Regions from separate parts of the Thauera aminoaromatica genome, predicted to be linked through region 1. Evidence: predicted binding sites of a transcription regulator. Region 1 holds the regulator's gene; each other region holds the start of a gene.
The links. Region 1 encodes sigma-54, which starts transcription at its own class of promoters, with help from an activator protein. Its sites were predicted from a motif close to TGGCACGCTTNCTGCTNA; they were not measured.
Positions count from the first base shown of each region.

Region 2: a site for sigma-54 is predicted at 5,100-5,117, ahead of TMZ1T_RS02205 (ammonium transporter). Genes of this name have one in related genera too.
Region 3: a site for sigma-54 is predicted at 4,249-4,266, ahead of TMZ1T_RS14915 (phenol hydroxylase subunit). Genes of this name have one in related genera too.

Region 1 covers NC_011662.2:790,779-798,468, reverse strand. Annotated here, with positions in the region: gene TMZ1T_RS03485 (U32 family peptidase) at 1-555, shown strand, start outside; gene ubiT (ubiquinone anaerobic biosynthesis accessory factor UbiT) at 592-1,128, shown strand; gene thiL (thiamine-phosphate kinase) at 1,249-2,208, shown strand; gene TMZ1T_RS03470 (phosphatidylglycerophosphatase A family protein) at 2,240-2,722, shown strand; gene pncC (nicotinamide-nucleotide amidase) at 2,727-3,215, shown strand; gene recA (recombinase RecA) at 3,412-4,449, shown strand; gene recX (recombination regulator RecX) at 4,466-4,915, shown strand; gene lptB (LPS export ABC transporter ATP-binding protein) at 4,902-5,624, shown strand; gene TMZ1T_RS03445 (RNA polymerase factor sigma-54) at 5,647-7,101, shown strand; gene hpf (ribosome hibernation-promoting factor, HPF/YfiA family) at 7,120-7,443, shown strand; gene ptsN (PTS IIA-like nitrogen regulatory protein PtsN) at 7,580-7,690, shown strand, end outside.
Region 2 covers NC_011662.2:518,190-525,879, reverse strand. Annotated here, with positions in the region: gene TMZ1T_RS02235 (DUF4062 domain-containing protein) at 129-1,313, shown strand; gene TMZ1T_RS02230 (hypothetical protein) at 1,427-1,678, shown strand; gene TMZ1T_RS02220 (hypothetical protein) at 2,474-2,695, opposite strand; gene TMZ1T_RS02215 (potassium channel family protein) at 2,776-3,471, opposite strand; gene TMZ1T_RS02210 (TrkH family potassium uptake protein) at 3,464-4,798, opposite strand; gene TMZ1T_RS02205 (ammonium transporter) at 5,144-6,346, shown strand; gene TMZ1T_RS02200 (trimeric intracellular cation channel family protein) at 6,377-7,009, opposite strand; gene TMZ1T_RS02195 (TIGR03862 family flavoprotein) at 7,059-7,690, opposite strand, start outside.
Region 3 covers NC_011662.2:3,367,176-3,374,865, reverse strand. Annotated here, with positions in the region: gene TMZ1T_RS14955 (FAD-binding oxidoreductase) at 1-1,269, shown strand, start outside; tRNA gene TMZ1T_RS14950 (tRNA-Ala) at 1,333-1,408, shown strand; tRNA gene TMZ1T_RS14945 (tRNA-Glu) at 1,423-1,498, shown strand; tRNA gene TMZ1T_RS14940 (tRNA-Asp) at 1,559-1,635, shown strand; tRNA gene TMZ1T_RS14935 (tRNA-Ala) at 1,735-1,810, shown strand; tRNA gene TMZ1T_RS14930 (tRNA-Glu) at 1,839-1,914, shown strand; tRNA gene TMZ1T_RS14925 (tRNA-Asp) at 1,974-2,050, shown strand; gene TMZ1T_RS14920 (sigma-54-dependent Fis family transcriptional regulator) at 2,164-3,831, opposite strand; gene TMZ1T_RS14915 (phenol hydroxylase subunit) at 4,317-4,586, shown strand; gene TMZ1T_RS14910 (aromatic/alkene monooxygenase hydroxylase subunit beta) at 4,632-5,615, shown strand; gene TMZ1T_RS14905 (MmoB/DmpM family protein) at 5,628-5,897, shown strand; gene TMZ1T_RS14900 (aromatic/alkene/methane monooxygenase hydroxylase/oxygenase subunit alpha) at 5,918-7,471, shown strand; gene TMZ1T_RS14895 (phenol hydroxylase subunit P4) at 7,534-7,690, shown strand, end outside.

The DNA.
Region 1 (7,690 bases):
CCCACGCTGAACATCTTCAACCCCACGACGCTGCAGCTCATGATCGACTCGGGCGCGACGCGCTGGGCGGTCGCCCCCGAGATGTCGGGCGCGGCGCTCGCCGAGGTGCGCGCCGCGCTCGCCAGGCCGATCGAGACCGAAGTCTTCGCCTACGGCCGCCTGCCACTGGCGCACTCGGCGCGCTGCTTCACCGCCCGCCACTTCAACCTGCAAAAGGACACCTGCGAGTTCCGCTGCCTGTCGATCATGGACGGGATCACGCTGCGCACCCGCGAGGGCGCGCCCTTCCTGACGCTCAACGGCGTGCAGACCCAGTCTGCACGGGTGCACAACCTGCTCGGCGACCTGCCCGCCGTGCGCGCCAGCGCCGAGGTGCTGCGCATCAGCCCGCAAGGGGCGCACACTCGCCAGATCGTCGAACTCTTCCGCGCCGCGCTCGACGAGCAGCGCGGTCCGGCGGACGCGCTCGCCGCCAGCCGCGAGTGGATGGTCGAGGAGCCCTGCAACGGCTTCTGGCACGGCCGCGCCGGCGTCGAACAGTACGTCGCCGCCTGACCCCTTTCCGACCTGCTGCAAACCCGGAGTCCGCACATGCCCGCACTGCCTGCCCTGCCCCGCCCGCCGCTGCCTTCGCACTTGCTGCCCGGCAGCCTGCGCCAGCGCATCGGCGAACGCCTCGCCACCCTGCGCATCCCCGACTTCACCGTGCCCGCCCCGGTGGCGAAGCTGGTGTCGCGCCTGCCCCAGCAGCCGCCGACCCACGTGCTCACGCTCGCGCTCAACCTCGCGCTCGACCGCATCCTGCCGCGCGACACCCTCGAACCGCTGAGCGGCCGCCACCTGCAGATGCGTGTGCTCGACGCCGGGCTGACGCTCGACTTCACCCTCGGCGAGCGCGGCTTCCGCCGTGCCACCCCGGCCGCGGGCGCCAGACCGGACCTGATCCTCTCCGCCACCACGCGCGACTTCATGGCGCTGGCACTGCGCGAGGAAGACCCCGACACCCTTTTCTTCAGCCGCCGCCTGCGCATGGAAGGCGACACCGATCTCGGCCTGCTGGTCAAGAACACGCTCGACGCGGTGGACTGGGACGCCCTCAAGGCGAAGCTGCTCGGCCGCCACGGCTGACCCCCTGCAGGAGCGGCGCAAGCCGCGAACCGGCCCCTCCGGCCACCGCCGCGCATCGACCGCAGCGCGTCCGTCCGCATCCGCGGTAAGCTCGCGGTCCGCTGCCCGACGTTTGCCGCCATGCCCTCCGAATTCGACCTGATCCGGCGCCACTTCACCCGCCCCGCGCGCCACACCGAGCTCGCCGTGGGCGACGACGCCGCCCTGCTCGCGCCGCGCCCCGGCATGCGGCTGGCGGTGTCCACCGACATGCTGGTGGCCGGCACCCACTTCTTCGCCGACACCAACCCGGAAGGGCTAGGCTGGAAGACGCTCGCGGTCAACGTCTCCGACCTCGCCGCCATGGGCGCCGAGCCGCGCTGGGCCTTCCTCGCGCTCGCGCTGCCGCAGGCGGACGAGGCCTGGATCGCTGCCTTCGCGCGCGGCTTCTTCGCCTGCGCCGACGCCTTTGCGATCGACCTCGCCGGCGGCGACACCACGCGCGGACCGCTGACGCTTTCAGTGACCATCGTCGGCGAGGTCCCGGCCGGCGCCGCGATCACCCGTGGCGGAGCGCGTGCGGGCGACGACTTGTGGATCTCGGGCCAGCCCGGCCGCGCCGCGCTCGGGCTCGCGGCGCTGCGCGGCGAAACCGGCCTGGACGCCATCCACCACGCCGAATTCGTCGACGCCCTGCAACGGCCGCAGCCGCGCGTAGCGCTCGGGCTCGCGCTGCGCAGCCTGGCGAGCGCGATGCTGGACGTCTCCGACGGCCTGCTCGGCGATCTGCGACACCTCCTCGAATGCTCGGGCACGGGCGCCATCGTCGAGGTCGCGGCGCTGCCGCTCGCCGCGCTCGCCGCCAGCGGCGCCGATCCCGCGCTGTGCCGGCGCTGCCTGCTCGCGGGCGGAGACGACTACGAGCTGCTGTTCGCGGCCGCGCCCCGACACCGTGCCGAGATCGATGCCTTGTCGGCCCGACTCGACCTCCCCCTGCATCGCATCGGCGAATTCACCCCCGCACGCGAGCGCCTGCTGCTGCGCGAGGCCGACGGCGGCCTGGCGGCCCCGGCCGCATGCGGCTACGATCACTTCGCCTGAGGCCCGATCCGGCCCACCTCTCGAAACGACCATGCGCCCCACCGCCCGCCTGCTGATGAGCCACCCCGCCCACTTCATCTCGCTGGGCTTCGGCGCCGGGCTGTCGCCGTGGGCGCCGGGCACGGTCGGTACCCTGCTCGGGTGGGCGATCTACCCACTGATCCGCACCCCGGTGTCGGAGTTCGTCTTCCTCGCACTGCTCGCCAGCTTCTTCCTCGCCGGCGTGCTCGCCGCCGAGCGCACCGGGCAAGCGCTGGGGGTGCCAGACCACGGCGGCATCGTCTGGGACGAGATGGTGGCGATCTGGCTGGTGCTGCTGTTCACCCCCGCCGGGCTGCTGTGGCAGGCGATCGCGGTCGCACTGTTCCGCTTCTTCGACATCGTCAAACCGCCTCCGGTGCGCTGGGCCGACCGCAGCTTCAAGGGCGGCTTCGGGGTCATGTTCGACGACCTCGTCGCCGCCGGCTACACCCTGCTGGCGCTCGCGGTGCTGGTCCACCTGCTGGGGAGCTGAGACCATGACCGATCACGAACTCGACGCCCTCGCGCGCAGGGTGGGCGAAGCCCTCGCCAACCGCAGGCTGTGGCTGGCCACCGCGGAGTCCTGCACCGGCGGCTGGATCGCCGAGGCCGTCACCGCGATCGCCGGCAGCTCGGGCTGGTTCGACCGCGGCTTCGTGACCTACTCGAACGACGCCAAGGCTGACATGCTCGGCGTGCGCGCCGCGACGCTGGAGACGCACGGCGCGGTCAGCGAAGCCACCGTGAGCGAAATGGCCGCGGGCGCGCTCGACCGCAGCCGCGCCGACCTCGCGGTGGCCGTGTCCGGGGTCGCGGGACCGGGTGGAGGCAGCCCCGCCAAGCCGGTCGGCACGGTCTGCCTCGCTTGGGCACGGCGCGACGGCCCCACCGGGGTCGTCACCGTCCATCTCGACGGCGACCGCGCCGCGGTGCGCCGGCAGACGGTGATCCTCGCCCTGCAAGGCGTACTCGAACGCTGCGTCTGAGGGGCGCAGGGCGCACGGGGCCGGGAAATCCGAACCGCCACCCTCGCCACTTCGCCGGACGCAGCCCCGCGCCGGAAATCCGCATGACATGTTTGCTGTAATTGCATACAGGCTCTACACTTACGGCATCAGGCCTGCACCCCGCATGTCTGCAATCTTTGTGCCATAATCAGGCAATCAAACAGGACGCACTTCCATGGACGAAAACAAGGCCAAAGCCCTCTCCGCGGCGCTGTCGCAGATCGAAAAGCAGTTCGGCAAGGGTTCGATCATGCGCATGGGCGACGGCAGCATCGAGCGCGACATCCAGACCGTCTCCACCGGCTCGCTCGGACTCGACATCGCGCTCGGGCTCGGCGGTCTGCCGCGCGGTCGGGTGGTCGAGATCTACGGCCCCGAATCCTCCGGCAAGACCACGCTCACCCTGCAGGTCATCGCCGAGATGCAGAAGCTCGGCGGCACCGCGGCCTTCATCGACGCCGAGCACGCGCTCGACGTCGGCTACGCGGAAAAACTCGGCGTCGACATCGAGGATCTGCTGATCTCGCAGCCCGACACCGGCGAACAGGCGCTCGAGATCGCCGACATGCTGGTGCGCTCGGGCGGCGTGGACATCGTGGTCATCGACTCGGTCGCCGCGCTCACCCCCAAGGCCGAGATCGAGGGCGAGATGGGCGACCAGCTCCCCGGCCTGCAGGCCCGCCTGATGTCGCAGGCACTGCGCAAGCTCACCGCCAACATCAAGCGCACCAATACCCTGGTGATCTTCATCAACCAGATCCGCATGAAGATCGGCGTGATGTTCGGCAGCCCGGAGACCACCACCGGCGGCAACGCGCTCAAGTTCTACGCCTCGGTGCGCATGGACATCCGCCGCACCGGCACGATCAAGAAGGGTGACGAGGTGGTCGGCTCCGAGACCCGCGTCAAGGTGGTCAAGAACAAGGTCTCGCCACCGTTCAAGGAAGCCCACTTCGACATCCTTTACGGCGAGGGCATCTCGCGCGAAGGCGAGATCATCGACCTCGGCGTCGAGCACAAGATCGTCGACAAGTCGGGCGCCTGGTACGCCTACAAGGGCGACAAGATCGGCCAGGGCAAGGACAACTCGCGCGAGTTCCTGCGCGCCAACCCGGTGCTGGCCCGCGAGATCGAGAACAAGGTGCGGGTCGCGGTCGGCCTGCCCGAGCTGCCGCCCGCCGCCGCGTCCGCCCCGGCGCCGGCCGAGGCCTGACCCCGTCGGCACCGACATGGGCGAGCCGAGCCTGCGCGAACGTGCGCTCCGCCATCTCGCCCGGCGCGACCACTCGCGCGCCGAACTTGCGCGCAAGCTCGCACCCCATGGCGAGCCGGCCGAGATCGAAGCGGTGCTCGAGCGCATGCGCGAGCTCGGCCTGCAGTCCGACGAGCGCTACGCCGAGGCCTTCGTGCGCGGCAAGGCGGCGCGCTTCGGCACCGCACGATTGCGCAACGAGCTCGTGCGGCGAGGCATCGACCGTGACCGGATCGACGAGGCGCTCGCCGACGAGTGCGTAGAATCCGAGATCGAGCGGGCGCGCGCGGTGCTGCACGGCCGCTTCGCCACCCCACCCGCCGACGCACGCGAATGGGCGCGCCAGGCGCGCTTCCTGCAAACCCGGGGCTTCGCCCCCGAGCTGATCCGCAAGCTGCTGAAAGAGCCCTACGATGAGTCTGCTTAAGGTCGCCGGCCTGCAAAAGCGCTACAAGGCGCGCACCGTGGTGCATGACGTCGGCTTCGAGGTCGGCTCGGGCGAGGTCGTCGGCCTGCTCGGTCCCAACGGCGCCGGCAAGACCACCTGCTTCTACATGATTGTGGGTCTGGTGCGCGCCGACGGCGGCCAGATCGCCCTCGACGGCACCGACCTCACCCACCTGCCGATCCACGCCCGCGCGCGTTTGGGCCTGTCCTACCTGCCGCAGGAGATGAGCGTGTTCCGCAAGCTCAGCGTGGCCGAGAATATCCGCGCCGTGCTCGAACTCCAGGGGCTCGAACGCCGCCAGATCGAGGAGCGGCTCGAGGAACTGCTGATGGAACTGGGCATCCATCACCTGCGCGACAACACCGCGATCTCGCTCTCGGGTGGGGAGCGCCGGCGCTGCGAGATCGCCCGCGCGCTCGCCACCGACCCGCGCCTGATCCTGCTCGACGAGCCCTTCGCCGGGGTCGATCCGATCGCGGTCATCGACATCCAGAAGATCATCCGCTTCCTCAAGGAGCGCGGTATCGGCGTGCTGATCACCGACCACAACGTGCGCGAGACCTTGGGCATCTGCGACCGCGCCTACATCATCAGCGAAGGTCGCGTGCTGGCGAGCGGAGAGCCTACCGAGATCATCGAGAACGAGCGCGTGCGCCAGGTCTACCTCGGCGAGCACTTCCGCCTGTGAGCCCGCCCTCCTGCCGACCGCGATGAAACCCAGCCTCCAGCTCAAGCTCTCCCAGCACCTCACGCTGACGCCCCAGCTGCAGCAGTCGATCAAGCTGCTGCAGCTGTCTACGATCGAGCTGAACCAGGAGATCGAGCGCGTGCTGCTCGAGAATCCCATGCTCGAGCGCGAGGATGGCGACGGCGGCGTCGACTACGCCCCCGCGCCGCCGCCGGGCAACGCGCCCGAGCGCGAAGCCGCGCCGGAACCCGCCGCCGAACCGGCGGGCGAGTCGATCACGCACGAGGGCGGCGAAGGCAGCAGCGAGGACGAGGGCATCGACTGGTCCAACGTGGGTCAGGGCGCGTCCAGCCGCAGCGAGGACGACGAGGACGGCGACTACCAGGACATCCAGGCCGCCGGCGTGTCGCTGCGCGAACACCTCGACCAGCAGGTCGCCCTCTCGCCCCTGTCCGACCGCGACCGCGCGCTGGTGCGCTTCCTGATCGAGGCACTCGACGACGACGGCTACCTGCACCAGCCGCTGGAAGATCTCCTCGAGCTGTTGCCGCAGGACGCCGAGGTCGATCTCGACGAGCTCGCCATCGCCCTGCGCCACGTGCAGAGCCTCGAGCCGGCCGGGATCGGCGCGCGCAGCCCGCAGGAATGTCTGGCCCTGCAGCTCCAGGCCTTGCCCGAGTGCCCGATACGCCCTCTCGCTCTCGAGATCGTGACCAGCCACCTCGAACTGCTCGCGGAGCGCAACTTCGCCCGTATCCGCAAGCTCACCGGCTGTGACGACGAGGGTCTGCGCGAAGCGCAGGCCCTGATCTGCAGCCTCGACCCCCACCCCGGCTCGCGCTACTCCACCGCCGAGACGCGCTACGTGCTGCCCGACGTCGTCGTGCGCAAGCTGCGCGGCCAATGGACCGTGAGCCTGAACCAGGAAGCGATGCCCCGCCTGCGCATCAACCGCCTGTACGCGAGCCTGTTGCAGCAGAACCGCGCACAGGGCGGCGGCCTCGGCGGGCAGCTGCAGGAGGCGCGCTGGCTGATCAAGAACGTCCAGCAGCGCTTCGACACCATCCTGCGCGTGTCCCAGGCCATCGTTGACCAGCAACGGCAGTTCTTCGATCATGGGGACGTGGCGATGCGGCCACTCACCCTAAGGGAGATCGCAGACCAGCTCGAGCTGCACGAATCCACCGTCTCGCGCGTCACCACGCAGAAGTACATGGCGACGCCGCGCGGAGTCTTCGAGCTCAAGTATTTTTTCGGCAGTCATGTCGCGACCGACACCGGCGGTGCGGCTTCCTCCACGGCGATTCGTGCGCTGATTCGCCAGCTGGTGGACGCGGAGGACAGCAAGAAGCCGCTGTCCGACGCCAAGATCGCCGAAATTCTCGGCCAACAGGGAATCGTCGTGGCGAGGCGCACGATCGCCAAGTACCGCGAGTCCCTCAACATCCCGCCGGTCAGCCTGCGCAAATCCCTCTGACAACAACAGGAGTCATCCATGAATCTGAACATCACCGGGCGCCACGTCGAAGTCACCCCCGCCATCCGCGAATACGTGACCTCCAAGCTCGATCGCGTCATCCGCCATTTCGACAACGTCACCAGCGTCACCGTCATCCTGTCGGTCGAAAAGCTCAAGCAGAAAGCCGAGGTGACGCTGCACGTGCGCGGCAAGGACCTCTTCGTCGAAGCGGACGACGCCGACCTCTACGCGGCGATCGACGCGATGACCGACAAGCTCGACCGTCAGGTTCAGAAGTACAAGCAGAAGCAGTCCGACCATAACCACGAGTCGCTCAAGCACCAGGTCCCCGAGGCCTGAGGACCGGCTTGAAGCTCCCCGTCCGGGGTGTGGTTATAATGCGCGCGTTTTCACGAAGCGCGGCCGCACACGCCCCGGACCGGATTCCCGCCCCCCTGGCGGCAGCTGACGGAAGAGTGCGCGAGCCCACCTGCGAATGAGCCTGATATCCCAACTCCTGCCGCTTTCCAACGTGGTGATCGATCTCGACGCGAGCAGCAAGAAGCGCGTCTTTGAACAGGCCGGCCTGCTGTTCGAGAACAACCAG
Region 2 (7,690 bases), 270 kb from region 1:
GGTGGACGACTCCCCGCAAAGCCCGCCGGAAGCGGTCAATGCGGGCGGCCCGAAAAGCCGATGCTCATCTTGCAACTTTGCCGCGGCTCACTACCTTTAAAGCACAGGGGCCGCATGAGGGGAAGGCGATGGGCCTGAAAATCTACATATCCTCGACCTTCGAGGACCTGAAGGACTATCGGCGCCGCGTGTATGAGCAGTTGCGGACCTTGCGCCACGACGTCATCGCGATGGAGGACTACGTCGCCGCCGACGAGCGCCCGCTCGACAAGTGCCTGCGCGACGTGCGCGACAGCGACGTCTATATCGGCCTGTTCGCCTGGCGCTACGGCTACGTGCCGCGCGCCGGCAATCCCCAGCGCCGCTCGGTGACCGAGCTGGAGTACCTCGAGGCGAAGAAGCACAAGAAGCCCTGCCTGATCTTCCTGACCGACAATCGCGCGCCGTGGCCGCCGGACCAGATGGACTCCACCACCGGCGACAACGACAGCGGCAAGAAGATCGCCGCCTTGCGCAAGGCCCTGCGGGAAAAAGGGCTGGTATCGACCTTCGAGACGCCGGAGGCGCTCGCGATCAAGGTCGTCACCGCGCTCTACAGCTGGCAGTCGGAGACATCGCGCGCCCAATCGCAGCTTGGGCATGCTGCGGTCGAAGAGGCCCTGGCGCCCGGGGTTCAGGCGGCGGCACGCAGGACCAACCCCTTGATGTGGGTGCCGGGCTCGCGCCTGAGGGTGCGCTTCCTTGGCGCCGACGGCGCCTTCGCGGCACGCATCCTGCGTCTTGCGCAGATCTGGAGCGCCTACGCCAACATCTTCTTCGTCGCCAGCGAGGACAAGGATGCCGAGGTGCGTGTCGCCTTCGACAAGGATGGCGGCTCCTGGTCCTACGAGGGCACGAACGCCCTGGCCGTGCCGCCGAGCGAGCCGACCATGAACCTCGGCTGGCTTGTGCCGGCGCTGCCGATCGACGACGTCGAGTCGGTCGTGCTGCACGAGTTCGGCCACGTGCTGGGCCTCGCCCACGAACACAACAACCCCAGCGGCGACATTCCCTGGGACAGGAAGGAGGTCCTCAAGCTCCTGGGCGGCCCGCCCAACCACTGGGACCAGAACACCATCGACCAGTACCTCTACCGCACTTGGGAGACCGACCGCTTCCCCTTTGCCAAACCCTTCGATCCGCTGTCCATCATGTCCTACTTCTTCCCGAAGGAAGTCACCGGCGGCAAGCAGATCTTCAGCACCAACACCACCCTGTCATCGGGCGACAAGGAGTTCATCAGCCGGCTGTATCCCTACGCCACGGGGGGCTGAATGGAACTCGGGTTCAGATCCCGATCCCGCGCCCCGCTGGCTCGCCGCACCATCCGCCGGCACCGTTGTCGAGATCGCGGTTCGGCACACGCTGCAAGGCCCGGGAGATCAAAATGACCAACACGAGCGACGGTGGCACCACCCTGACGCTGCACGACGCGGCGAAATTGCTCGCCGGCGGAGGCATTTCGACGCACGACGCCGAGGTCCTGCTGGCAAACGCGATACAGCAATGCGAGCTGCACGCCAACGTCAAGCGCTGGGCCACCGAGCAATGGGATGGGCCCCTGCTGCCGGGCAACATCAACCCGCGCGAGACTCACATCGAACGCAGCGATCTGGACGCCTGGCGCAGCGGCCGCTGAAGCACAATCTTGCCAAATCTTGCCAGCCACTGCGCCGGCGCCGCCGGCGGATGCCGCCTACTTTGAAAGTCTGCGTGGCCGGGTGCACGGAGCAGGCAAGTCGGCATCTCGCGGGTGAAGTTGAAGCCCGTCGTTCCTCGTGAACAGGCAAACCGGGACGTCGACGCCGCCATAGCCCACGACCTCGAAGAGGTCTCCCCGGCGGTTGCGGTGGGCTTCATCGACGCACTGGAACGGGCTTATACCCACATCTCCCGCCATCCGGGGAAGGGTTCGCCGCGCTCTGGGCATGAGCTGGACCTTCCTGATCTGCGCTCGTGGAGGCTTTCGCGCTACGCTACCCCTACTTGGTCTTTTACGTCGAACGCGCGGACCACATCGATGTCTGGCGCGTACTGCACGGCGAACGCGACATTCCCGCGTGGATGCAGGCCCCGGACGCCTTCGCCTGACCCAAGCGCCCGCAACGCCACGGACCCGTCATCACGGCCCACCCGCCGGCGCGCCGTTCCAGCGGTTGCCACTGGCCGGAGTGAAACCTCCACCTTTCGCAGCGGCAGGGCGAAACGGGTATGGTCGTCTCGATCTGGCCGGACTGAAACACTCCCAGCCCCGAACCCGCGTTGGGGCGCGGCAAACCGACGGTGGCGGTCTCGACCGGATGCGGAAGAGACATTCATCACCCCGATGTTCCCACGACAGATTCCCAGCCGATGAGGATCCTTCAAAAGCTGCCGTGCTGCCGGTCGGCGTCCCCCGGCTCGAGCGCTCGTTCGGCGTCTTGCGCGGTCGGGTTCACATCTCGCCGTGGCGCGCGAGGTAACGGCGGATTGCCTGGATGAGCTGCTCGGCGCTCGCATGGACATCCACTTCGATTCCGAGCGTGCGCGCAACATCGCGTGCCTTCCCGAGGTCCGGGTGCGAGTGCCCCCTTTCCGCGGCCTTTACCATTTCCCGCGCCCGCTCGAGATCCTCGGCCGACTGTCGCTTGAATTGATTCAGGATCCAGTTGAGCATCTTCCGCGGCCTTTCCGGGAATGAGAGCATTGCACAGGCCGGCACGGTCGCAGCGCAGCCGCCACCTCGACGCTGGCCAGCTATCGGCGCCGACCGCTGGCCGCAAACGCCTCGACCTTCTTCGTCGGTCCGGAAACGATCAGCAGGTCACCCGGCAACACGACGCTGCCCGGCTTGCCGTGCTGAAAATCCTCGTGTGCGCGCTTGATGCCGACGACCGTCACGCCGAAGTGCTCGCGCACCGCCGATTCCGCGAGCGAGCGCTCGTGCGTGACGCTCGGCGCCTGGATCTTCGCGATCGCAAAGCCGTCGTCGAATTCAATGTAGTCCATCATGCGGCCGCTGATGAGATGCGCGACGCGCTCGCCCATGTCGGCCTCCGGGTAGACCACGTGATGTGCGCCGATGCGCTCGGCGATCTTGCCGTGCTCGGGCGTCATGGCCTTGACCCAGATGTCCGGGATCTCGAGTTCGGTCAGCGCCATCACCGTCATCAGGCTCGCGGCCAGGTCGCCGCCGATCCCCACGATGGCGTGCGCGAAGTCGCCCACGCCGAGCTGGCGCATGGTCATCGCACTGGTCGAGTCCGCCTGCACCGCATGGGTGAGCAGATCCGCCCATTCGTGCACCGGCTCCGCATCGCGGTCGATGCCCATCACGTCGTGCCCGAGCTGCATCAGCGAATTGGCGACGGCTCCCCCGAAGCGCCCGAGGCCGATCACGACCACACTGTCGCCTTTCGAGAAGGCGAACTGCTCTGTAAATAACCTAGCCAACAACGGGATGCTCCTCTGGATAGCGGAAGGGCATGCGGTGCTCGCCGAGCGCGAGCGACGCCGCCAATGTGATGGTGCCGACCCGGCCGATGTACATCAGCAGGATCAGCATCAGCTGGGCGGAATCCGGCAGGTCTGCAGTGATGCCGGTGGACAGGCCGACCGTCGCGAAGGCCGAGATCACCTCGAAGATGACCCGGTCGGTGGCGATCTCGGTGGTGTGCAGGATGAACACCGTGCCCAGCACGACGACCGCACTGCTGAGGACCAGCACGGTGATGGCCTGGCGCTGGGCCGAATGGCTGATGCGCCGGCCGAAGGCCTCGGTGTCCATCCGGCCGCGGATCTCGGCGATGACCAGCATCACCAGGATCATCGCCGTGCCCACCTTCACGCCACCGGCCGTGCCGGCACTGCCGCCGCCGATGAACATCAGGAAGTAGTGCAGGCCGAGACTCTCGTGCGTCAGCCCACCGATATCGATCGAGTTGAATCCGGCCGTGCGTGCCGACACCGACGCGAAGATCGCCGACAACAGCTTGTCCCCTGCCGGCATCGATCCGAGGGTGCGCGGGTTCGCCCACTCGAAGGCAAGCAGCAGGATCGCGCCGCCAGCCAGCAGCACGGCCGTTCCCACGAGTGTCAGCTTGGTGTGCACCGACCAATGTTGGGGGTCCCTGAGCTTGTTGCGGAGGTCTTGCAGCACCGGAAAGCCGAGACCGCCGATCACGATCGCAAGCATGACGGGTGCAAGGAAGTAGCTGTCGGACGCGTAGCGGATCAAGCCATCGGCGTGGATCGAAAAGCCGGCGTTGTTGAAGGCCGAGACGGAATGGAACAGGCCGCTCCAGGCAGCCTCGGCCAAAGGCAGGTCGTAACCGAGATGCAAACGCAGAGCCAGCGCCAGTGCGGTCATCACCTCGACGATCACGGTCACGAACAGCACGAGCTTGGCGACGCTGCTGACGTCGCCGATCCCGAGTGTGTGGGTTTCCGCCTGCGCCGTGAGTCGTGTGCGCAGGCGAAAGGAGCGATTGACCAGCAGCCCGAGCAGCGTGGCGGCGGTCATCATCCCGAAGCCGCCGATCTGGAACAGCGCCATGATCACCCACTGCCCGAACGACGACCAGTAGGTGCCGGTGTCCACCGTCACCAGGCCGGTCACGCACACGGCCGACACCGCGGTGAACAGGGCCGCGATCCAGGGCGCGCCGACGGCATCCGCGCGGGAGACCGGGAGCATGAGCAGCGCGGTCCCGATCAGGATCGTGATCAGGAAGGCCAACGGAACGATGTGCGCCGGGTGCTGGACCTCTCGAACCTTCAAGTCAAGACTTCCTTCGGGTCATGCTGCTGCGCCGCAACTGGCGCTTGTCGGCTGCGGATCATACGCCCGCTTGGCCGGACATGTCGGCTCTCGACACCTGCGGTTCTTCGACGAGCCGGCGATCCTGCGGCGTACGGGACGGCAGGCGGTCCGCGCTGCGACGGCTTGGCCGGCACGCGCGATGACGAGCTCCTCGCCACGCCCCGCCACGGTGCGCGCTGCCTGACGAACGCACCCCTCTGGTGCGTCTTCTGCGCACCATCATGGCGTGACGCATTGGATTCCGCCCGATTCATCGCACTGGAACGGTGCTTGCTAAGGATGCCCGTCACTTTCGGAGGCATCATGCAACCCGTTCAAACGAGCAACGACGTGCTGTTCATCCTGCTGGGCGCCATCATGGTGCTCGCCATGCACGCCGGCTTCGCCTTTCTGGAGGTGGGGACGGTACGGCGGAAGAACCAGGTCAACGCGCTGGTCAAGATCCTGTCCGACTTCGCGGTGTCGACGCTGGCCTATTTCTTCATCGGCTACGGCATCGCCTACGGCGTGCATTTCTTCTCCGGCGCCGGCGCGCTGGTGGAGCACCACGGCTTCGAGCTCACGCGCTTCTTCTTCCTGCTCACCTTCGCGGCGGCGATCCCCGCCATCATCTCGGGCGGCATCGCCGAGCGCGCGCGCTTCCAGCCGCAGCTGGCGGCGACCTTCCTGCTCGTCGGCTTCGTCTATCCCTTCTTCGAGGGCATCGCGTGGAACCAGGCCTTCGGCATCCAGGCCTGGCTGAAGGCGAGCTTCGGGGCGGAGTTCCACGACTTCGCCGGCTCGGTGGTGGTGCATGCGATGGGCGGCTGGATCGCGCTGCCGGCGGTGCTGCTGCTGGGCGCGCGGCGCGGGCGCTATGCGCGCAACGGGCAGATCTCGGCGCATCCGCCCTCGTCGATCCCCTTCCTCGCGCTCGGCGCGTGGATCCTGATCGTGGGCTGGTTCGGCTTCAACGTGATGTCGGCGCAGCGCCTGGAGAACATCTCCGGGCTGGTGGCGATCAACTCGCTGATGGCGATGGTCGGCGGCACGGTGGCGGCGCTCGCGGCCGGGCGCAACGACCCGGGCTTCGTGCACAACGGGCCGCTCGCCGGGCTGGTGGCGGTGTGCGCGGGTTCGGACGTGATGCACCCGCTCGGTGCGCTGGTGGTCGGCGCGGTGGCGGGGGGGCTGTTCGTGGTGATGTTCACGCTGACGCAGAACCGCTGGAAGATCGACGACGTGCTCGGGGTGTGGCCGCTGCACGGCCTGTGCGGCGCCTGGGGCGGGCTGGCGGCGGGCATCTTCGGCAGCCAGGCGCTGGGCGGGCTGGGCGGGGTGGCGTTCGCCTCGCAGGCGATCATGACCGCGCTCGGGATCGCCGTCGCGCTCGCCGGCGGGGTGCTCGTCTATGGCGGGCTCAAGCTCGCGGTGGGCCTGCGCCTGGACCACGAGGAAGAGTTCAACGGCGCCGACCTGTCGATCCACCGCATCACCGCGACGGCCGAGCGCGAGTCGAACTGGTAACTGGCAGGCGGTCGTTCGCCGACCCCGCGTTCAGTCCCGATGCGCCGGCCAGGCCGGCAGGCGCACGTCGAAGACGAGCGCGAGCAGGCGGGAGCCGGTAGCGGCGGCGATGCCGGCCAGGGTGGCGATCGGCAGCGGCAGGCCGATCGCGTCGAGCGCGAGGAAGACGCCGCAGCCGAACAGCGCGCACATGGCGTAGGGGCGGTGGTCGCTATAGACCTTGGGCACCTCGTTGCACAGCACGTCGCGCGACACGCCGCCGAACACCGCGGTGATCGCCCCCATCATCATCGACACCAGCACCGGCATGCCGGCGGCGTCGGCGAGAGTGGCGCCGGAGATGGCGAAGAGGCCGAGGCCGAGCGCGTCGGCGAGCTCCATCAGGCGGCCGCCGACCTTGTGGCGCAGGGTCTGCAGCCATAGCGGCGTCGTCGCCACCATGGCCAGCACCAGCCAGAGGTATTCCTGGTTCTCGATCCAGAACAGCGGGCGGCGGTCGAGCAGGATGTCGCGCAGGGTGCCGCCGCCGAAGGCGCTGACGAAGGCGACCGAGAACACGCCGACGATATCCATGCGCTTGCGGGTGGCCTCGATGAGGCCGGACATCGCGAAGGCCAGGGTGCCGCCGACTTCGATTGCGACCAGGAATGGGTGGAGGTTCATTGGGGTGCGAGGCGTGAAGAGTGAGGCGTGAGGCGGAAGGAGTGAGGCGTCAGGGGCAGGGCGGTCGGGGTTGCTGCGACAGCCAGTCGGCGGCGGCGGTTCCGGCGGCGAGGCCGGTGGCGAAGCAGGCGGTGAGCAGGTAGCCACCGGTAGGCGCTTCCCAGTCGAGCATCTCGCCGGCGACGAAGACGCCGGGGCGGGCGCGCAGCATCAGCTGCGCATCCAGCGCCTCGAAGCGCACGCCGCCGGCGCTGCTGATGGCCTCGTCGAGCGGGCGCGTGGCGACGAGGCGCAGCGGCATGGCCTTGATGGCCGCGGCGAGGCGGGCGGGATCGTCGAACTCGGCCTTCGCCAGGCATTCGCGCAGCAGGCCGGCCTTGACGCCCTTGATGCCGGCCTGGCTGTGCAGGTGGCTGGAAAACGAGCGGCTGCCGCGCGGGCGGGCAAGCTCGGCGGCGAGGCGCTCGAGGCTGCGGCCGGGGGCGAGGTCGAGCTCGAGCACGGCCTCGCCGCGCGCGAGCAGGGTGTCGCGCAGCGGCGCGGAGAGCGCATAGACCAGGCCGCCTTCGATACCGGTGGCGGAGATCAGGCATTCGCCGGCGCGCGCATGGACGCGGCCGGCGGGGTCGGTGCAGCGTGCGGCGACGGACTTGAGCGGCTGGCCGCGGAAGTGATCGAGGA
Region 3 (7,690 bases), 1.9 Mb from region 1:
GATACCGCCGAGGTGGCCGCGGTGGTCGCCGCCTGCGCGCAGGCGGGCGTGGCGATGGTGCCGCAGGGCGGCAACACCGGCCTGTGCGGCGGCGCGACCCCGCTCGCCGATGGCGCGGCGGTGGTGATCAGTCTCGCGCGCCTGGACCGTGTTCGTGCGCTCGACCCCGACAACGACACGCTCACCGTCGAGGCCGGTTGCACGCTCGCCGCGGTACAGGAGGCGGCGCAGGCCGCCGGGCGCCTGTTCCCGCTCTCGCTCGCCTCGGAGGGCAGCTGCCTGATCGGTGGCAACCTGTCGACCAACGCCGGCGGCGTGCAGGTGCTGCGCTACGGCAACACGCGCGACCTGGTGCTCGGGCTCGAGGCGGTGCTGCCCGACGGCCGGGTCTGGGACGGGCTGCGTGCTCTGCGCAAGGACAACACCGGCTACGACCTCAAGCAGCTCTTCATCGGCGCCGAGGGCACCCTGGGCATCGTCACCGCCGCGGTGCTGAAGCTCTTCCCGGCCATCCGCACTCGCGCCACGGCCTGGGTGGCGGTGGCCGACCCGCGCGCGGCGGTGCGCCTGCTCGGGCTCTTGCGGGCAGCCTGCGGCGACCGCGTGAGCGCGTTCGAGATTGTCGGCCGCACGGCGCTCGGGCTCGTGCTCCGGCACATCCCGGGCGCGCGCGATCCGCTCGCCGGTGCGCCGGCGTGGACGGTGCTGGTCGAGCTCTCCGATCCGGCCGTCGATGCGCCGCTCGAGGCCCAACTCGAGGCGGTGCTGGGCGAGGCCGTCGCGCAGGGCCTGGCCAGCGACGCCGTGGTGGCGGCGAGCGTGGCGCAGGCGCGGGCCTTGTGGGCGCTGCGCGAGGACATCTCCGAGGCGCAGCGCATCGAGGGCGTCAGCATCAAGCACGACGTCTCGGTGCCGGTCAGCCGCATCCCCGAGTTCCTCGAACGCGCCGGCGCGGCGCTTGCCGCGCGCTGGCCGGACATTCGCGTGGTGGCCTTCGGGCACATCGGCGACGGCAACCTGCACTACAACCTGTCCAAGGCGGTGGCCGACGACAACGCCACCTTCATTGCACGCACCGCAGAGGTCAATGGCATCGTGCACGACCTGGTTTGCGAACTCGGTGGCTCGATCTCTGCCGAGCACGGTCTCGGCCAGCTCAAGCGCGAGGAGGTGCTGCGCTACAAGCCGGCGCTCGAGATGGAGCTGATGCGGCGGGTGAAGCAGGCCTTCGATCCGGCCGGTTTGATGAATCCGGGCAAGGTGCTGTAGAAAGTTCGGAGAGGGGGTTTACAGGTCCCGGGGAGCGACCTATAATGCGCGCTCTTTGGTGCCGGGGGTATAGCTCAGCTGGGAGAGCGCTTGCATGGCATGCAAGAGGTCAGCGGTTCGATCCCGCTTACCTCCACCAAACTGAAGAATGCAGTCCCCATCGTCTAGAGGCCTAGGACACCGCCCTTTCACGGCGATAACCGGGGTTCGAATCCCCGTGGGGACGCCATACAAGGCGGTCCGGCCAATGGCTGGAAAGCAAGCCGGTGAAAGCCGGGCAGGTCAGCGCGGAGTGGTAGTTCAGTCGGTTAGAATACCGGCCTGTCACGCCGGGGGTCGCGGGTTCGAGTCCCGTCCACTCCGCCAGTTTCAAGAGCAGGGCTTCGGCCTTGCGATGTTTCGGAAGTGACGCTCCGGGGCAGTTGCGGTGGGCTTTTTCAGAAGCTATAATCGCCGACTCGTTGTGGGGGTATAGCTCAGCTGGGAGAGCGCTTGCATGGCATGCAAGAGGTCAGCGGTTCGATCCCGCTTACCTCCACCAAAGGTTTTTTGCAGTAGATAGGCTTGCAGTCCCCATCGTCTAGAGGCCTAGGACACCGCCCTTTCACGGCGATAACCGGGGTTCGAATCCCCGTGGGGACGCCAGAAAAGGCGGTCCGATGTTGCTCGGGTCGCAACCGGCGAAAGCCGGAGCAGGTCAGCGCGGAGTGGTAGTTCAGTCGGTTAGAATACCGGCCTGTCACGCCGGGGGTCGCGGGTTCGAGTCCCGTCCACTCCGCCACCAAAAAAGCCACCGTACGGTTTCCGTGCGGTGGCTTTTTTCCGTCTGCGGCCGCAACGGGCATGCTTCCGTTGGTCCTAGGGGAGGGGCCCGCATGCGCCCCTCCTCGCGCCTTACGCCCCCTGCTTCTTGATGCGGTAGTTCAGCTGCGGCCGCGTCATGCCCAGCAGTCGCGCCGCCGCCGACAGGTTGCCGTTGGCGCGCTCGACCGCGTGCTGCAGCAGGCGCTGCTCGAAGGCGTCGAGCGACATCCCCGAGTCGAGTACCGCCGCGGCGAGATCCTGCTGCGCGCGTCGCGCGGTTTCGAGCCCGCCCTGGGCGCTGAGCGAGTGCTCGCGGGCGTGCTCGTCGAGCGTGCCGATGAAGAGGTGCTCGACCTCGATCTGGCCGTTCTGGGGCGCGAGGATCACGCCGCGCTCGAGCACGTTCTCGAGCTCGCGCACGTTGCCCGGCCAGGCGTGCAGCTTGAGTGCGTGCATCGCCTTGTCGCTGAGGCCGGCGATGCGCTTGCCGTGCAGGGTTTCGAAGCGGCGCACCATGGCCTCGACCAGTGCGGGAATGTCGCCGGTGCGCTCGCGCAGCGGCGGGATGGTGACCGGATAGACGTTGAGGCGGTAGTACAGGTCGCGCCGGAAAGTGCCGGCATTGACCGCCTTCTGCAGGTCGACGTTGGTCGCGGCGACGAGGCGGACGTTGACCTTGCGCGTGCGCTCGTCGCCGAGGCGCTCGATCTCGCCTTCCTGCAGCGCGCGCAGCAATTTGGCCTGCGCGGGCAGCGGCAGCTCGCCGACCTCGTCGAGGAAGAGGGTGCCGCCATGCGCGCGTTCGAACTTGCCCGCGCGCGAGGTGTGCGCGCCGGTGAAGGCGCCGCGTTCGACGCCGAAGAGCTCGGATTCGATCAGCTCGTCGGGCAGCGCGGCGCAGTTGACCGCGACGAAGGCCTCGTCCTTGCGCGCGCTCATCTCGTGCAGGGTACGGGCGAAGCGCTCCTTGCCGACGCCGGTCTCGCCGAGCAGCAACACCGACACGTTCGTGGACGCGGCGCGACCGATGAGGTCGTAGGCGTGCAGGAAGGCGGCGGAGCTGCCGATGAGGTCGGGGGTGCGGCGCGGACAGGAGATCGTGCGGCGCATGGCCTCGATCTCCTCACGCAGCTCGAGCAGGCGGCCGACGATCGAGTCGGCCTGGAAGTAGGGCAGCAGCGTGTCCGCGTCGGGCCAGTCCTCGGCAGGGCGACCGACGATGCGGCAGCGCTCTTGCCCGGTCGCCGCGCATTCGGTCTCGCGGAAGAGGATGAAACGCCCGGTGAAGGCGCTGGTGTAGCCGGAGGCATAGCCGATCATCATCCAGCACACTGGCTCGGCGGATTCGCCGAAGGCCTGCACATGCGCCTCCGCCTCCCAGGCGTTTTCCCACAGGAATTCGGCGTAGAAGCTGTTGCCCGGGCCGCCGAACTCGAGCCGTACCGGCTCGACGCGCGCGCAGCCTTCGAGCATGTGCAGCTGCGGCCCCATCACGAAGGCGTCGGCCAGGTCGCTGCCGCTGCGTGTCTTGCGTGCCAGCTCGGCGTCGCGCATCCCCGAGGCGAAGCCCATGCGGGTGAGGATGCGGCGCGCCTGCTCGCGGCCGACCGATTCGATCAGCTCCTTGCGCAGCTCGGCCATTGCGCCGGCGTGCAGCAGCAGCATGCGGTGCTCGCCGAGCCAGATGAGGCCGTCCTCCGCGGCGAAGCGCAGCAGGCTGCGCAGGTCGGCGTTCTCCGGGTATTGGATGCTGGCCAATTGGTCTCCTCCAGGCGGGTTTCGCTTCCGCTCTGCGGCGGTTGGTTTCCGGGGTCGTCGTGGTGGCCGGGCGAAGCGATCAGATTACCTCAGGCCGATTGGCTTCGGGTGGCACGAAATCCTTTCGATTATGTAGAAAATCTCGAGAAAAAGAAACGGCGTAGGACAAGGAGCCGGACTTTTCACCATCTCGCCGATCCTGTCCTTCTTCAGCATGAGCGCGGAGTGACGCTGCCCGGCAAGCGGGGTGGGACGACTCGCCGGCCAGACGGCTTGCTGCATGGCAATAAATAGACTAAATCAAATAATCAACGAGACGCTGGATTTGATCATTTGGTGAAGCGGGTAGTCGTCGCCACAGGCTTGGAATATCGAGAAAGTGGCTGAATCAGGCTATAAACGTGGGTTTTCTGAAATTGGCACGGAACTTGTTAAGTAGTTCCCTGCGGCCAGCCCGTGTTGATCAATCCGAAGGAGTGTGGGCCATGAAGAACAGCGAACCGGCGGTGGACCTGAACCGGAAGTTCGTCCGTCTGATCGAGCGTCGTCCGGACGGTTTCGTGGAATTCGAGTTCGCCATCGGCGACCCCGAGCTGTTCGCGGAGATGTTGCTGCCGTCCGACGCCTACGACTCCTTTTGCCAGTCGAACCACGTCGTCTTCCTGGAGCCCCGCGTGGAGGAAACGAAGGGCGAGGACGAGTCCGGGGACTGGAACTGGAACCTGCATCAAGCCACCCACCAGCGCTTCCGCTGAGCGCCGACAGACGAGTACACAGGAGGAGATTCCACGCAGATCGATTTGCGCACCGTCACCATCAAGCCGCTGCGGCAGACGTTCGACAACATCGTCCGGCGCATCGGCGCGGACAAGCCCGCGTCGCGCTACCAGGAAGGCACGCTGGACATGCAGCAGACGGCGAACTTCCATTACCGCCCGACCTGGGATCCCGAGCACGACATCTACGATGCCTCGCGCACCGCGATCAAGATGGCCGACTGGTACGCCTTCAAGGATCCGCGCCAGTTCTACTACGGCGCCTACACCCTGGCGCGCGCCAAGCAGCAGGACACCGCCGAGGCCAACTTCGACTTCGTAGAGAACCGCGGCCTGGCCGCAACCCTGCCCGAGTCCGTGCGCAAGACCGTGCTCGAACTGCTGCTGCCGCTGCGGCACGTGGCCTGGGGCTCGAACATGAACAACGCGAGCGTCTGTGCCTACAGCTACGGCACGGGCTTCTCGCAGCCGCACATCTACCAGGCGATGGACCAGCTCGGGATCGCCCAGTACCTCACCCGCGTCGGCCTGCTGCTCGGCGACGTCGAGGCGCTGGACGAGGCCAAGCGCGCCTGGATGGACGATGACGCCTGGCAGGGCCTGCGCCGCTACGTCGAGGATTCCTTCGTGATCAAGGACCCGGTGGAGCTCTTCGTGGCGCAGAACGTCGCGCTCGACGGCCTGCTCTACCCGCTGGTGTACGAAACCATCATCGACGACGTGCTGTCGTCCCAGGGGGGCACGCCGGTGGCGATGCTCACCCAGTTCATGACCGACTGGTTCACCGAGACCCGGAAGTGGGTCGACGCCACGGTGAAGATCGCCGCGGCCGAGTCGCCCGAGAACAAGGAAGTCATGGCGCGCTGGCTGAGCCAGTGGCGTGATCGCGCGGCCGCAGCGCTGCTGCCGGTCGCGCGCATCGCCCTCGGCGACCGCTCGGACGAAGTCCTCGGCGAAGTCGTCCAGCAATTCAACGCGCGCATGGCCAAGGCCGGCGTCGCCCTCTGAGCGGAGCATTCAATGTCGACCGTATTTCTCGCATTGCAGACCAACGAAGACACCCGCCCGATCATCGAGGCGATCCTGCAGGACAACCCCGGCGCCGTCGTGGATGAGCAGCCGGCGATGGTGAAGATCAACGCCGACGGCCGCCTCGTCGTGCGTCGCGAGACCATCGAGGAGCTCATCGGCCGCGACTACGACCTGCAGGAGCTGCAGGTCAACATGATCACCATGTCGGGCAACCTCGATCAGACCGACGACGAAATCACCCTGTTCTGGAAATCCTGAGACCCCGAGGAGACACGAAAATGGACATGCAAGTCGCCAAGAAGAAGCTCGGCCTGAAAGAGCGCTATGCCGTGATGACGCGGGGCCTCGACTGGACCCCGTCCTACCAGAAGATGGAAGACATCTACCCGTACATCGCCTACGAGGGGATCAAGATCCATGACTGGGACAAGTGGGAAGACCCGTTCCGCCTGACCATGGACGCCTACTGGAAGTACCAGGCCGAGAAGGAACGCAAGCTGTACGCGATCATCGACGCCTTCAACCAGAACAACGGCCATCTGAACGTCACCGACGCGCGTTACATCAACGCGGTCAAGCTGTTCATCAGCGGCATCAGCCCGCTCGAATATATGGCGCACCGCGGCTTCGCCCACGCCGGCCGCCAGTTCCCCGGCCCCGGCCCGCGCGTCGCCTGCCTGATGCAGTCCCTCGACGAGATCCGTCACGCCCAGACCCAGGTCCACGCCGTCTCGAACTACAACAAGTACTACAACGGCATGCATGACTTCCATCATGCCCACGACCGCGTGTGGTTCCTGTCGGTGCCGAAGAGCTTCTTCGACGACGCCATCACCGCCGGCCCGTTCGAGTTCATGGTGTCGATCGGCTTCTCGTTCGAGTACGTGCTGACCAACCTGCTGTTCGTGCCCTTCGTTTCCGGCGCGGCCTACAACGGCGACATGGGCACCATGACCTTCGGCTTCTCGGCCCAGTCCGACGAAGCCCGCCACATGACCCTGGGCCTCGAAGTCATCAAGTTCATCCTGCAGCAAGACCCGGCCAACGTGCCCATCGTGCAGCGCTGGATCGACAAGTGGACCTGGCGCGGCTACCGCGTGCTGACCCTCGTCGCGATGATGATGGACTACATGCTGCCCAAGCGCACGATGAGCTGGAAGGAGGCCTGGGAGGTTTACTTCGAGCAGAACGGCGGCGCGCTGTTCAAGGATCTGGCCCGCTACGGCATCAAGATGCCCGACTGCGCGGCCCAGATCGCCCTCGAAAAAGACCACCTGTCGCACCAGGCCTGGAGCACCTTCTACAACTACTGTGCCGTCACCAACTTCCACACCTGGATGCCGGACGAGGACGAAATGGCCTGGCTGTCGGCGAAGTACCCGAACAGCTTCGACAAGCACTACCGCCCGCGCTACGAGTTCTGGCGCGAGCAAGCCGCCAAGGGCAATCGCTTCTACAACAAGACGCTGCCCATGCTGTGCCAGACCTGCCAGATTCCGATGATCTTCACCGAGCCGGGCGACGCGACCAAGATCTGCTACCGCGAGGTCGATTACAAGGGCGACAAGTACCACTTCTGCTCCGACCACTGCAAGGAGATCTTCGAGCACGAGCCGGAGAAGTACGTCCAGGCCTGGCTGCCGGTGCACCAGATCTACCAGGGCAACTGCTTCCCCGAGGGCACCGACCCGACGGTGGAGGGCTTCGACCCGCTCGCCGCGGTGCTGGAGTACTACAAGCTGGAGCACGGCCGCGACAACCTCGACTTCGACATTTCCGAGGACAAGAAGAACTTCGCCGAGTGGCGCGGCCAGGCGACGAAGAACATCTGACCCACGCACGCTGCGGGCGCCTCGGTGCTCGCAGCGATCAAGCGATCGCTAGGAGACAAGACATGGCTGTTGCCGCAATTTCGAAGTACGAATTCGCCCCCGCTGACACGCAGGACAAGTTCCACGGAGCCCAGTTGTTGTACATCGGCTGGGAAGATCACCTGCTGTTCTGCGCGCCCTTCGCCTTCCCCTTCCCGTCGACCATGCGCTTCGGCGACG